Regions from separate parts of the Streptococcus sp. SCPM-O-B-23252 (M501) genome, predicted to be linked through region 2. Evidence: predicted binding sites of a transcription regulator. Region 2 holds the regulator's gene; the other holds the start of a gene.

Region 1 (7,183 bases), on a different contig from region 2:
GATGCTCATTCTATTCGCTAAAAATGCGCTAGCTTCCTTAAATATGGTTGTCTTTATTATTTCTCTTCTCTTTTACATTTTATCGGTAGTAGCAGAGCACCATCGAATTGAAAAAGAGTTAGAAATGGTATCGCAAGTCAATACGGAATTAAATAGTTACATGGCCCTTTCGGAAAAGATTGCGGAGGACCGGGAGCGCAAGCGGATCGCACGAGAGATTCACGATACTCTGGGCCATGCCTTGACGGGCATTTCTGCAGGGATTGATGCGGTTGGGGTTCTGATTGATATTGATCCTGGTCGTGCCAAGACCCAGTTGCAATCGGTCTCTACGGTGGTACGAGATGGAATCAAGGACGTCCGGGGCTCTTTGAACAAGCTGCGACCAGGTGCCCTGGAGGATCATACCTTGAGGGATGCAGTTTTGAAATTGGTTCACGAATACCAAGCCATTTCCCACTTACAAGTCGATCTGACCTATGACTGGGATGAGGTAGATCTAGATGTCATGGTGGAGGATACCGTCTTTCGCGTGATTCAGGAGTCCATGACCAATTCTGTCCGCCACGGTCATGCCAGCCACATGCAGATTTCCTTTTTGGTGGAAGATGCCTATGTCATGATTCTCCAAGATAATGGGGTCGGCTTTGACCAACTGCAGGTCGGCTACGGCTTGAAGCAAATGCGAGAGCGGGTCTCTATCTTGGGAGGAAGGATCGAATTTGCCAATCGAAATGGCTTTTACACACGAATTGAATTGCCCAAAGAAAAAGGAGGAAATCTCTTATGATTAAAGTAATGATTGCGGATGACCAAGCGCTGATTCGCGAGTCGCTCCAAATTATTTTGTCTGCTCATCAAGATATTCAGGTAACTTCGGCGGTAGCAGACGGTCACGAGGTGCTAGAGCGAATCCCCCAAGATCGACCAGATGTCGTACTGATGGATATTCGTATGCCCAAGATGGATGGCGTGATGGCGACAAAAGAAGTCAAGGAACGCTTCCCAGAGGTGAAAATCATCATTCTAACCACCTTCGACGATGATGATTTCATCTTTCGGGCTCTGAAATATGGAGCCTCAGGGTATTTGCTCAAAGGAGCTTCCACAGAGGAGCTCTACCAAGCCATCCAAATTGTCTACCATGGGGGAGCCATGATTAACCCCAATATTGCCAGCAAGGTTTTTCAGATTTTTTCTCAGATGGCTCAGAGCAATTACACAATCTCCGTCTCTGAAGAATATGTGAGCGACTTATCCCTGACTGAATGGCGCATCATCCAGCAGATCGGTTTCGGAGAGTCTAATAAGGAAATTGCAGCCAAATTGTTCCTGTCTGAGGGAACCATTCGGAATTACCTGTCCACCATTTTGTCTAAGTTGAACCTGCGGGATCGGACCCAGTTAGCTATCTGGGCTGTTCAAAAAGGGGTGACCACTAAGGATTTTGGAACAGAAAGTGATGGCCGATGAAGAAAAAAGGTAAGATGCGAGGCGCCAGATTGTTTCTTGGGATCTTCTTACTCTTTCTGCTTGCTGGTGGGATTTGGTGGCAGCAACAGCCTAGGATTGTCCGCTTGGGGGTCTACGCGGGCTCTAGTTGGGATGTGCCCACCCAAACAGAAGAAAAAGTCTTGGACCAAGCGATTGCTCGTTTCGAAAAAACGCATCCAGGGGTAAAGATTGTCTACGAAAGCGGGATTCCGAAGAATCGATATGCGAGCTGGTTAGCCAATCAGATCCTCCATGGGCAGGAGCCCGATCTCTACATGGTGTCCAGTACAGAGTTGCCAGTGTTAGCAGCGCGTGGGGCAGTAGAAGATTTGACTCCCTTAATGGGCAAACAGGTCGATCCTTCTCATTTTTATCCAGTCGCCCTAGAAGCAGGCAAGTACAAGAATCGTCAATATGCTCTTCCTTTCGAGAGCAATCCCGTTTTGATGTGTGTCAATAAGGATTTATTGGAAAAGGAAGGGATTGCTATTCCAAAAGAGGGGTGGACCTTGGAGGAATTTTATACGATTTGTCAAAAAGTGACCAGGGATACAGATGGAGATGGGGAGCTGGATCAGTTTGGAAGTACAGATTATACCTGGCGGGAGGCCTTGGCAGCCTATGGAGGTCAGCTCTTCCGTCAGGACAGCATTAATCTGACGAGTAAGGAGATGAAGCGCTCGCTCTATTTTGTCGAAAAACTCGAAGCCCTTCATGGGAACTTCAATGTCACTTCTAAGGATTTTGATGAAGGCAAGGTCGCTTTCTATCCGATGACCTTGGCCCAGTACAGAACCTATAAACCTTATCCCTATCATGTGGCCAAGTATTCAAATTTCACTTGGACCTGTATCCCTATGCCAGGGGCTTCAGGCTCGACTCCGTCAACCTTAGTGGATACATCCCTGTTTGCTCTGTCTTCGCGGGCTAGTGCGAGCAAGGAGGCTAAGGAATTCATGGAATTTTTGACCCAGGACCAGCAGGTCCAGCAGGAACTCTTTCGGCAGTCGCAGGGGACCTCTGTCCTCCCTTCTGTCGTCAATAGTTCAAAGAGTCGGGACCTTCTTAAAGCGGATGATTTCGGGGTTGATTCCCTGACGAATCAGACCCTAGACCAGATTATGAAAAAAGCTGTCCTAAGCACTCCTGGCAACCTGCCAACTGATATCTGGGATCGGTTGGATTATTTGATTCATAATGCCCTAAAAGCGAAGGATATTGATAATCAATTGCCTCAAATTCAAAAGATTATTGAGGAAATGCTTCGGGAGAAAATTCGTTAAGAGCAACTAGGCATCTGTCAAGTGACAGATGTCATTTTTTTATTGACAGATGTCAACTTTTCTTTGTGACAAATGACAATAGTAAAACGCTTTCAAAAGCAATACAATAAGGTCATCATAAAGGAGGCGAAAGGATGAAGTATCTGGTATTGGTCAGTCACGGTGGACTGGCAGAAGGTCTGAAAAGTTCGCTGGCTATGTTTGCTGGGGATAAGATCGATCAAGTGATTGCGGTCGGATTGAAAGAAGGCAAATCGGTAGATGATTTTGCGCATGATTTTCGTCAGGCGCTTTCCCCTTTGACAGATGAGGATTCTGTCTTAGTTCTAGCGGACATTGTAGGTGGCAGTCCTTTGACAACAGCGGCAACGGTGCTAGAGGAGCAAGGAAAGCTGGGTTCAGCCTTGATCTTAGGTGGAATGAACTTGACCATGGCTCTGACAGCTGTTGTGATGAAGGACATGATGGAGGGGGCTGATCTAGCCCAAGTGATTTTATCCGAAGCTTCCACTGCCTTGCAAGAATTTGCCCTTGCCCCGGTAGAGGGTGACGATGAAGAAGATGATGATATTTAACTAAGGGAGGTTAGAAAATGGTAGTATCATTTGTACGAATTGACGACCGTATGATCCACGGTCAAACAGTAACTCGATGGGCTAAAGAAAAGCCTTGTGATGGCTTGATCGCCGTCAACGACGCAGCGGCTTCTAATAAGGTCTTGATCCAAGCCTATAAAGGGGCTTCAGATAAGAAAACCTTTGTTTGGACCAAGGAAGCTTTCAAAGAAAAATCTGCAAAAGTAACGGAATCAGAAACTCGCTATTTCTTGATTACCAAGAACCCCATCGATATGAAAGAAATTTTGGTCGACCAAGGGTTTGTACCAGGGGATGTCAAAGAAATCATTGTCGGTCCTGCAAATGACCGTCCGGGTGCTGTGAAATTGGGGAACAACCAATCCATCACCCAGGAAGAAGCAGAAGCCATCGAAGCCATTCAGGCTGCAGGCTACAAGGTGAAATTCCAGTTGCTACCAGATGTATCCATCGGTTACTGGGATGATTTCAAATCAAAATTCGGATTCTAGGGAGGGGAGTATCCTAGCTCTTCGTCACTAAACTATACTTACAAACAAAAGGAGCGTTTGTTATGACAATTTCATGGATTCAAGCAATCTTGCTTGGTATTTTCGCCAGCTTGTCTTCAATGCCTGGTATGGGTGGTTCCAGTATCGGGAACTATACACTTGGTCGTCCTCTGGTCGGTGGATTGATCTCAGGGTTAATCCTTGGAGATGTGACAACCGGTATCATGGTCGGGGTAGCCCTTCAGGTCGTATATATCGCCTTGGTTACTCCTGGTGGAACTGTATCTGCCGATGTACGGGCTATTTCTTATATCGGAATTCCTCTTTCCATCTTATTTGTTCATGCCAACAATATTACTGGTGAGGCAGCAATTGCAGCGGCAGCAGCCCCAATCGGTGCAGCCGTTGGGACTATCGGCACCGTTCTTTTCTACGGTACTGCAACCATGAACTTGCTTTGGCAACACATCGGTTGGAAAGCCGTTGAAGAAGGAAACTTCAAAAAACTCTACGCAGTGGACTGGGTTTACCCATGGATTTCTCACTTCCTCTTCTCCTTCCTTCCAACTATGATTATCACCAAATACGGTGAAAACATGGTGGATTTGATGAAACAATACCTTCCAATGGATGGTTACTGGATGAAAGCCCTCTTTACAGTCGGTGCCCTTCTTCCATGTGTTGGTATTGCCATCCTCTTGAAGCAAATCGTTACCGAAGTGAGAGACTTCATTCCATTCTTTGTTGGATTTACCTTGGCAAAATCTCTTGGCTTGAACTTGGTAGCGAGTGCGGTAGTTTCATTGATCTTTGCAGTGATCTACTATGAACTTGAAGTGATTAAAACAATGAAAGTCGTCCCTGCTGGAGTAAATGACTTTGACGATGATGAGGAGGATATCTAAGATGGCTGATAAAAAGAAAATTTCAAAGAAAACGCTAACCAAAGCATTCCATCATTGGTATTATGGTCACTTGACTTGTTTTTCTCAAGAACACATGCAAACCTTTGGGTATTTGACTTCAATGCTTCCAATCGTGGAAGAAATGTATGATTCCAAAGAAGAACAAAAAGAAGCCATGCAAACCTATACAGCCTTCTTCAACACGGAACCACAATTGGGATCATTGGTTGTAGGGATCACAGCTGGTTTGGAAGAAGCGCGTGCCAATGGAGAAGCAGTAGATGGCGAAACCATCAACGGGATGCGTGCTGGTTTGATGGGTCCAATCGCTGGGATTGGGGACTCCTTGGTTGTTGGGACCTTAATTCCTGTACTTCTCGGGATTGCCCTTGGTCTTTCTAAAGGCGGAAACATTGCAGGAGCTCTCTTCTATATCGTCGTTTGGAACCTCTTGGTCTACTTAGGCATGCGTTTCGCCTTCTTCAAAGGCTATCACTTAGGGGACAAGGCTGTTGAATTCCTTGTAGGACCAAAAGGACAAGCCCTTCGTAAAGCAATTAGTGTGGTCGGTGGTATGGTCATCGGTGCCGTAGCAGCGACTTGGGTCTCTGTTACAACAGCCCTCGAATTCAAAAATGCTGATGGAGAAGCCTTCCTTAAAATCCAAGAAAAGATTGATGGCGTCTATCCAGGTCTCTTGACTGCTGCCTTTATCACGCTTTGCTGGTGGCTCATGGCGAAGAAGAAAGTCTCACCAAACAAGGTCATGCTTCTCTTAGTCATCATCGCCTTAGCTGGGGTAGCTCTTGGAATCTTTGACCCAGGTCTCAAATACTAAGAGAAAACTGGAAACAGTTTATTGCAACCGGAGCATTGAGAATGAAGTACGTGACCTCCTTTACGAATACTTCATTCTCAATTTTTATTGAAGGAGGCATCTATGCACACCAGACAAGAATTAATAAAAGGGTATGAGACGGAAATTCGCTACCAACGCCATATGTTGGAAAACTTGGGTCGCTGGTTTAGTGTGCTCTTTCTCATGGCCAGTATTGGTGGACTGCTGATTTATTTCTTTCACAAGACTTCCCTCCTATTTTTGATCTTAGGTAGCTTGATTGCCCTGATTGGAATAGCAGGGATGTTGCTAGTGGGGTATGGGATGTATCGTGGTCGAGCCAACTTACAAAAAGTCATCCAAGCTTACCAACAAAAACTAAATTTGGTTGGCTAGAAATCGAAAACACTTCGAAGAGATTGAGGTGTTTTTTTCTTGACTATTTTTGACCAAGTGATACAATAGAAACATGAGTTAGCACTCGTTGCTGAAGAGTGCTAAAATACAAGAACGGAGGAATGACATGTTAAAACCATTAGGAGACCGAGTGGTCTTGAAAGTAGAAGAAAAAGAACAAACAGTCGGTGGCTTTGTCATCGCAGGAGCAAGTCAAGCTGAAACTAAAACAGCAGAAGTTATCGCTGTAGGTGAGGGAGTTCGGACCCTCAGTGGCGAGTTGGTAGCACCAAGTGTCAAAGTCGGTGATACGGTCTTGGTGGAAAATCATGCAGGCGTTGAAGTGAAAGACGGCGATGAGAAGTACACGATTGTTGGGACTGCAAGTATTCTTGCCATTGTTGAAGCCTAAAGAATCAGAAAGGAGAAAGATGTATGTCAAAAGAAATTAAATTTTCATCAGATGCTCGTGCAGCCATGGTCCGTGGGGTGGATATCCTAGCAGATACCGTTAAGGTGACCTTAGGACCTAAAGGGCGCAATGTGGTTCTTGAAAAATCATTTGGGTCACCCTTGATCACCAATGATGGGGTGACTATCGCTAAGGAAATCGAATTGGAAGACCACTTCGAAAATATGGGTGCCAAATTGGTATCAGAAGTTGCTTCTAAGACCAACGATATCGCTGGAGACGGAACAACCACTGCGACTGTCTTGACCCAAGCTATCGTCCGTGAAGGGATCAAGAACGTTACAGCGGGTGCGAATCCAATTGGTATCCGTCGAGGGATTGAAGCAGCGGTTGCGACTGCTGTTGAAGCCTTGAAAAACAATGCCATTCCAGTTGCCAATAAAGAGGCTATCGCCCAGGTTGCAGCTGTCTCTTCTCGCTCTGAAAAAGTCGGTGAATACATCTCAGAAGCCATGGAAAAAGTGGGTAACGATGGGGTGATCACGATTGAAGAATCTCGTGGAATGGAAACCGAGTTAGAAGTCGTTGAAGGAATGCAGTTTGACCGTGGTTACCTCTCTCAATACATGGTCACTGATAATGAAAAAATGGTGGCAGACCTTGAAAATCCTTATATCTTGATCACCGACAAGAAGGTATCAAACATCCAGGAAATCTTGCCATTGCTTGAAAGTATCCTTCAAAGCAACCGTCCACTCTTGATCATTG
Region 2 (7,183 bases):
CTTCTAGATTGTATTGATCCGGATATCGATAAGGCAGCGGAAAAAGTCTACAATAAGATTGTGACAAAGGCCAAGGACTTAGTGGCTGTTGGGGATGAGATTGCGGCGGAACTCGGCATTCCCATTGTGAACAAGCGGGTTTCGGTCACTCCGATTTCCATTATCGGAGCAGCAACCAGCGCGACAGACTATGTACCCTTTGCCAAGGCGCTGGATCGTGCGGCGAAGGAAGTTGGGGTTAACTTTATCGGTGGCTTCTCAGCTCTTGTTCAAAAAGGCTACCAAAAAGGGGATGAGATCCTCATTAATTCCATTCCTCGTGCCCTTGCGGAGACAGATTTTGTCTGCTCTTCAGTCAATATTGGATCGACTAAGACAGGGATCAATATGACCGCTGTCCGAGACATGGGGCGCATCATTAAAGAAGCTTCCCAAGCAGATCCAATGGGACCAGGTAAACTCGTTGTCTTTGCTAATGCGGTAGAAGATAATCCCTTTATGGCGGGAGCCTTCCACGGTGTCGGTGAAGCAGATGTCGTCATCAACGTTGGGGTTTCAGGACCTGGTGTCGTCCAACGGGCCATCGAAAAAGTTCCCGGAGCAAGCTTTGATGTATTGGCTGAAACAGTCAAGAAGACAGCCTTCAAGATTACCCGTGTCGGCCAATTGGTAGGTCAAATGGCTAGTGAACGTCTCGGTGTTGAGTTTGGAATTGTCGACTTGTCTCTTGCTCCAACACCAGCAGTTGGGGATTCGGTTGCCCGTGTCCTTGAGGCCATGGGGCTTGAAGTAGTTGGAACCCACGGGACAACAGCAGCGCTGGCTCTGCTTAATGACCAAGTGAAAAAAGGTGGCATTATGGCTTGTAACCAAGTCGGTGGTTTGTCAGGTGCCTTCATTCCGGTTTCAGAAGATGAAGGGATGATTGCGGCGGTCCAATCAGGTCATATCAACTTGGAAAAATTGGAAGCCATGACAGCTATCTGTTCCGTCGGTTTGGATATGATTGCCATCCCAGCTGATACTCCAGATACAACCATTGCGGCCATGATTGCCGACGAAGCAGCTATCGGGGTGATCAACCAAAAGACCACAGCAGTTCGGATCATTCCTTATGGAAAAGAAGGCGATATGTTAGAGCTTGGAGGACTTCTTGGGTCTGCTCCGGTGATGAAGGTCAACAAAGCTTCGTCAGCTGATTTCATTGCCCGTGGTGGCCAAATTCCAGCCCCAGTTCATAGTTTTAAAAATTAAAAAATGGCCCTGGAGCAGGATTTTTGCTCAGGGCTTTTAATGTTGGCTGAGGAAGTGAAAGTGAATCGAGAGGTCATCGCTGCCAGTTTCCTTATAAAAAATGATATAATAGAAGGACATAAAAGGAGATCACATGGCGAAAACAAGATTGTTTATTATTCGGCATGGAAAAACCATGTTTAATACGATAGGTCGTGCCCAAGGTTGGTCGGATACGCCTTTAACTGTTCAAGGAGAAGAAGGCATCCGTGAATTGGGGGTTGGTTTGAGAGAATCTGGTTTGGACTTTGTCCGTGCTGTTTCCAGCGATTCAGGTCGTGCTATTCAAACCATGGGAATTGTTTTAGACGAGCTTGGGCTCACAGATCAGATTCCTTATACTTTCAACAAAAAGATCCGGGAATGGTGTTTTGGAAGTTTTGATGGTGCCTACGGAGGGGAGCTTTTCCGCGGAGTTGTTCCTCGGGCTCTAGATATTGAAGATTATAAGAAACTTACCCTGGAAGAACTGGCGAATGGAATCTACCAAGTAGATACAGCAGGTTGGGCTGAACCATGGGATGTGTTGAAAAAACGGATTGTAGATGGCTTTGAGGAGATTGCCAAGGAAGTTGAAGCCAAGGGTGGTGGAAATGCCTTGGTTGTTAGTCACAGCATGACCATTGGTTCCTTTGTGTGTATTTTGAATCCAGAGATTGAGCTGGATCCAAGGGTTGAAAATGGTAGTGTCACCTTTGTAGAATACGAAAATGGACAATTTTCAATCCAGACCATCGGAGATGAGTCATACCGCAAGCTGGGTGCTAACTGGTTAGCAGCCCACTCAGAAGAACTTGATGTAAAAAAATAAGATACTATATATAAGAAGAAAACAATTGCAGGAGGATAAAAATGGCAAAGACAAAATTGTATATTGCCCGTCATGGAAAAACCATGTTTAATACCATTGGTCGCGCCCAAGGTTGGTCTGATAGTCCCTTGACAGAAGCTGGCGAACGAGGGATTCATGAATTGGGGATTGGTCTACGTGAAGCTGGGATTCAGTTCCAACAAGCCGTGTCCAGCGACTCCGGTCGAACCATTCAAACCATGGGGATTGTGCTAGAAGAATTAGGGTTAACGGGTAAGATTCCTTACCGTTATGATAAGCGCATCCGCGAATGGTGTTTTGGAAGCTTTGATGGCGCCTACGATGGAGAACTCTTTTTGGGCGTTTTACCACGTGTCTTTCGTGTCGATGACTTCCATCATTTGAGCTTGATGGAGTTGGCTGAAGGGATTGTCGAAGTGGACACAGCCGGCTGGGCAGAGTCTTGGGAAACCCTTCGTGACCGCATCTTGGATGGCTTTACGACGATTGCTAAGGATGTCGAGTCTCAAGGTGGTGGGAATGCCATCGTAGTCAGTCATGGGATGACCATCAGTACCTTGATTTACCTGATTGATCCAAAAGCCTTTAAAGAATTGGTCTTGGACAATGGTAGTGTGACTGTTATTGAGTATGAAGATGGCCAATTTAAACTAGAAGCAGTTGGAGATCTGTCATACCGCCAGGTTGGAGCGAAATGGTTAGAGGAAAATCATGACTAAATATAAACTTGCCAAGAAAAGAGAAAAGAAAGTTAGCTGGATCGTGCTCTGCTGTATAGGCCTCTGTCTAATCGGAGCAGGAGTGGGTATTTTCTATTTGAAACCTCAATGGCTTCATATGGGCTCTGTTGAAGATAAAAAAGTAGAAACGACTACTCCAAAAAAGGTTGAGAAAAAGGAAGAAAAACCGAAGACAGACCTTCCGCAAGTTTCTAGCAAGGATTGGAACCTAGTCTTGGTCAACCGGGACAACAAGTTGGCTGAGCTGAATCCTCAGTTAGTCGACGTTGAAGAAATCAAGGTGGATAGTCGGATCGCAGAACAAACTAAGCAATTTTTAGCGGCGGCAAGGGCCATTGCTCCTGAGGAGTCCTTGATTTCCGGTTATCGAAGTGTAGAGGAGCAAACAGAACTTTTTAATGAGCGGATAGCTCAATTAGAAGCTACTGGGCTTCCTCATGAAGAGGCAGAACGTCAAGCACAAACACAAGTACAGGTCCCAGGGGCTAGTGAGCACCAGACAGGCCTTGCGATTGATATGAGTGCCCCAAATGGGCTATCCGAAGAGGTAGTGCAACAAATTATTGCCTTGGCGCCACAATATGGGTTTGTTCTCCGTTATCCAGAAGGGAAAAATGCGATCACGGGTGTGGACTATGAAAACTGGCACTTCCGCTACGTCGGTGTAGAAAATGCCCAGTATATGGTCAAGCACCAACTGGTCTTAGAAGAATATATTCAAAAGCTGAAAGAAGCAGGTTTATAGTTTTTTTGGCCTAGTATCGGTCTTAAGAATGATTTTTAGCACTCTTTAAAAAAGAGTGCTAATTTTTTGGATTTTTTTCTTGACTTTCTTTTGAGAGGGTGTATAATAGAATCATGGTTTAGCACTTGAGTGTTTAGAGTGCTAAAAATGAAAGAGAGGTGAGGTCATGGTTACAGAACGTCAAAATGAGATTTTAAATCTTGTCGTTGATATCTTTACCAAGACCCACGAACCGGTCGGTTCAAAAGCACTACAAGATGTCATTCAATCCAGTAGTGCGACCATCCGAAACGACATGGCTGCTCTCGAAAAGCAAGGGTTGCTAGAGAAAGCCCATACTTCGAGTGGCCGCATGCCTAGTCGAGCTGGTTTCCAATATTTCGTTCAGAACTCGCTCGATCTAGAGTTGATTGATGAACAAGATGTCTACCAGGTGGTGAAGGCCTTTGATTTCGAAGCCTTTAAGTTAGACGATATCTTGGATGCTACGGCCAAGTTACTAGCCCAGATGACGGGCTACACCGCAGTGATTCAGGATGTGGAGCCGACACGGCAGCGCTTGACGGGTTTTGAGATTGTTCCATTATCCAACCATGATGCCTTAGCAGTTCTGACCTTGGATGAATCAAAGCCTGTCACCGTACAGTTTGCTATTCCAAAGAATTTCTTAACCAGTGACTTGGAAATCTTCCATCAGCTGGTTCAAGAACGCTTCATTGGAAATACGGTCTTGGATATCCACTACCGCTTACGGACGGAGATTCCACAGATTGTACAGCGCTATTTCAAGACGACAGACAATGTCGTGGATCTATTCGATTACGTCTTCTCGCAACTGTTTCAAGAACTGGTCTTTGTAGAAGGAAAGGTTTCATCTTTGAGTTATGCCGATCTTCAGACCTATAAGTTCTTAGATAATCCCCAACACGTAGCCTTGGAGTTACGAGGAGGAATGCCGGAAGACCAAATGACCCAGATCCTGGTTGCGGAATCCCAAGAGAAGGCCTTAAAAAATGTGACGGTCATTAGTCACAAGTTCTTAGTTCCTTATCGTGGGATGGCCCTCATGCATGTGATTGGTCCCGTAGAGATGGACTACAGGCGTGTGATAAGCCTGGTCAATGTTATCGGCCGAGTACTGGTCATGAAGTTGACGGATTATTACCGTTACCTCAACAGCAACCATTATGAAGTAAATTAAGACCAAATGAAAGGGGTGTATGCCTTGACAGAAGATATCAAAAAAGAAGACGTGAAAGAAGAGGAAGTTGCCGAGACAACTGAAGAAGTTGTTGAGGAAAGCAACCAACCTTCTGAGTTAGAAGAAGCACAAGCGCGTGCCGAGGAATTTGAAAACAAATACCTTCGTGCTCATGCAGAGATGCAAAACATTCAGCGCCGTGCCAATGAAGAACGTCAACAATTACAAAAATACCGTAGCCAAGATTTGGCAAAAGCGATCTTACCATCACTGGACAACCTCGAACGTGCCCTTGCCGTCGAAGGATTGACAGATGATGTGAAGAAGGGCTTGGAAATGGTACAAGAAAGCTTGATTCACGCCCTGAAAGAAGAAGGGATTGAAGAAATCGCAGCGGACGGAGAATTTGACCATAACTATCATATGGCTATTCAAACAGTCCCAGCTGATGACGAACATCCAGCAGACACTATCGCACAAGTCTTCCAAAAAGGCTACAAACTCCATGACCGCATCCTAAGACCGGCTATGGTAGTTGTCTACAACTAGGATACAAAGCCCGTAAAAAGCTCACAGTAAAAATAGGAGATTGACGAAGTGTTCGATGAACACAAGGAAATCTATCTTTTTTACCCAGAGCTTAGGGCGTGTTCAACTAGGCTACCTTGTCCGAAACGACACTAAACTATGAAAGAAAGATAAAACACAAGCCGGAGGCTTGCAAGGAAAATATCAAAAAGAAAAAAGAAGATAAATTTAAGGAGAAAAACATATGTCTAAAATTATCGGTATTGACTTAGGTACAACAAACTCAGCAGTAGCAGTTCTTGAAGGAACTGAATCAAAAATCATCGCGAACCCAGAAGGAAATCGCACAACTCCATCTGTAGTGTCATTCAAAAACGGTGAAATCATCGTTGGTGACGCTGCAAAACGTCAAGCAGTGACAAACCCAGATACAGTCATCTCTATCAAATCTAAGATGGGGACTTCTGAAAAGGTTTCTGCTAACGGGAAAGAATACACTCCACAAGAAATCTCAGCAATGATCCTTCAATACTTGAAAGGTTACGCTGAAGAATACCTTGGTGAAAAAGTAACGAAGGCTGTTATTACAGTTCCAGCTTACTTTAACGATGCTCAACGTCAAGCAACTAAAGACGCTGGTAAAATCGCTGGTCTTGAAGTAGAACGTATCGTCAACGAACCAACTGCAGCAGCCCTTGCTTACGGTTTGGACAAGACAGATAAAGAAGAAAAAATCTTAGTATTCGACCTTGGTGGTGGTACATTTGACGTATCTATCCTTGAATTAGGCGACGGTGTCTTTGATGTATTGGCAACTGCAGGGGATAACAAACTCGGTGGTGACGACTTTGACCAAAAAATCATCGACCACTTGGTTGCAGAATTCAAGAAAGAAAACGGCATTGACTTGTCAACAGACAAGATGGCCCTTCAACGTTTGAAAGATGCAGCTGAAAAAGCGAAGAAAGACCTTTCTGGTGTAACTTCAACACAAATCAGCTTGCCATTCATCACTGCTGGTGAAGCTGGGCCTCTTCACTTGGAAATGACTTTGACTCGTGCCAAATTTGACGATTTGACTCGTGACCTTGTAGAACGTACTAAAGTTCCAGTTCGTCAAGCTCTTTCTGATGCAGGCTTGAGCTTGTCAGAAATCGACGAAGTGATCCTTGTTGGTGGTTCAACTCGTATCCCAGCCGTTGTAGAAGCTGTTAAGGCTGAAACTGGTAAAGAACCAAACAAATCAGTGAACCCTGACGAAGTAGTTGCGATGGGTGCTGCGATCCAAGGTGGTGTGATCACTGGTGATGTGAAAGACGTTGTCCTTCTTGACGTAACACCATTGTCACTTGGTATCGAAACAATGGGTGGAGTCTTCACAAAACTCATCGACCGCAACACAACTATTCCAACATCTAAATCACAAGTCTTCTCAACTGCAGCAGACAACCAACCAGCCGTTGATATCCACGTTCTTCAAGGTGAACGCCCAATGGCAGCAGATAACAAGACTCTTGGACGTTTCCAATTGACAGATATCCCAGCTGCACCTCGTGGTATCCCACAAATCGAAGTAACATTCGACATCGATAAAAACGGTATCGTATCTGTTAAAGCGAAAGATCTTGGAACTCAAAAAGAACAAACAATCGTTATCCAATCAAACTCAGGTTTGACAGACGAAGAAATCGACCGCATGATGAAAGATGCAGAAGCTAACGCTGAAGCAGATAAGAAACGTAAAGAAGAAGTTGACCTTCGTAACGAAGTAGACCAAGCTATCTTTGCGACTGAAAAGACAATCAAAGAAACTGAAGGCAAAGGCTTCGATGCAGAACGTGATG

What was found. Region 2 encodes HrcA, which represses chaperone genes, less so after heat shock. Its sites were predicted from a motif close to TTAGCACTCNNNNNNNNNGAGTGCTAA; they were not measured.
Region 1: groES (co-chaperone GroES) is a predicted target of HrcA. The motif match lies at 6,082-6,108, and genes of this name have one in related genera.

Annotation. Positions count from the first base shown of each region.
Region 1 covers NZ_JBYQGS010000002.1:149,029-156,211, reverse strand. The annotation lists gene AC3E6G_RS07125 (sensor histidine kinase) at 1-790, shown strand, start outside; gene AC3E6G_RS07120 (response regulator transcription factor) at 787-1,473, shown strand; gene AC3E6G_RS07115 (ABC transporter substrate-binding protein) at 1,470-2,777, shown strand; gene AC3E6G_RS07110 (PTS sugar transporter subunit IIA) at 2,912-3,352, shown strand; gene AC3E6G_RS07105 (PTS sugar transporter subunit IIB) at 3,370-3,864, shown strand; gene AC3E6G_RS07100 (PTS mannose/fructose/sorbose/N-acetylgalactosamine transporter subunit IIC) at 3,927-4,769, shown strand; gene AC3E6G_RS07095 (PTS system mannose/fructose/sorbose family transporter subunit IID) at 4,753-5,607, shown strand; gene AC3E6G_RS07090 (hypothetical protein) at 5,710-6,003, shown strand; gene groES (co-chaperone GroES) at 6,131-6,415, shown strand; gene groL (chaperonin GroEL) at 6,439-7,183, shown strand, end outside.
Region 2 covers NZ_JBYQGS010000001.1:135,451-142,633, forward strand. The annotation lists gene AC3E6G_RS00635 (PFL family protein) at 1-1,254, shown strand, start outside; gene AC3E6G_RS00640 (histidine phosphatase family protein) at 1,388-2,104, shown strand; gene AC3E6G_RS00645 (histidine phosphatase family protein) at 2,146-2,844, shown strand; gene AC3E6G_RS00650 (M15 family metallopeptidase) at 2,837-3,610, shown strand; gene hrcA (heat-inducible transcriptional repressor HrcA) at 3,777-4,811, shown strand; gene grpE (nucleotide exchange factor GrpE) at 4,836-5,360, shown strand; gene dnaK (molecular chaperone DnaK) at 5,584-7,183, shown strand, end outside.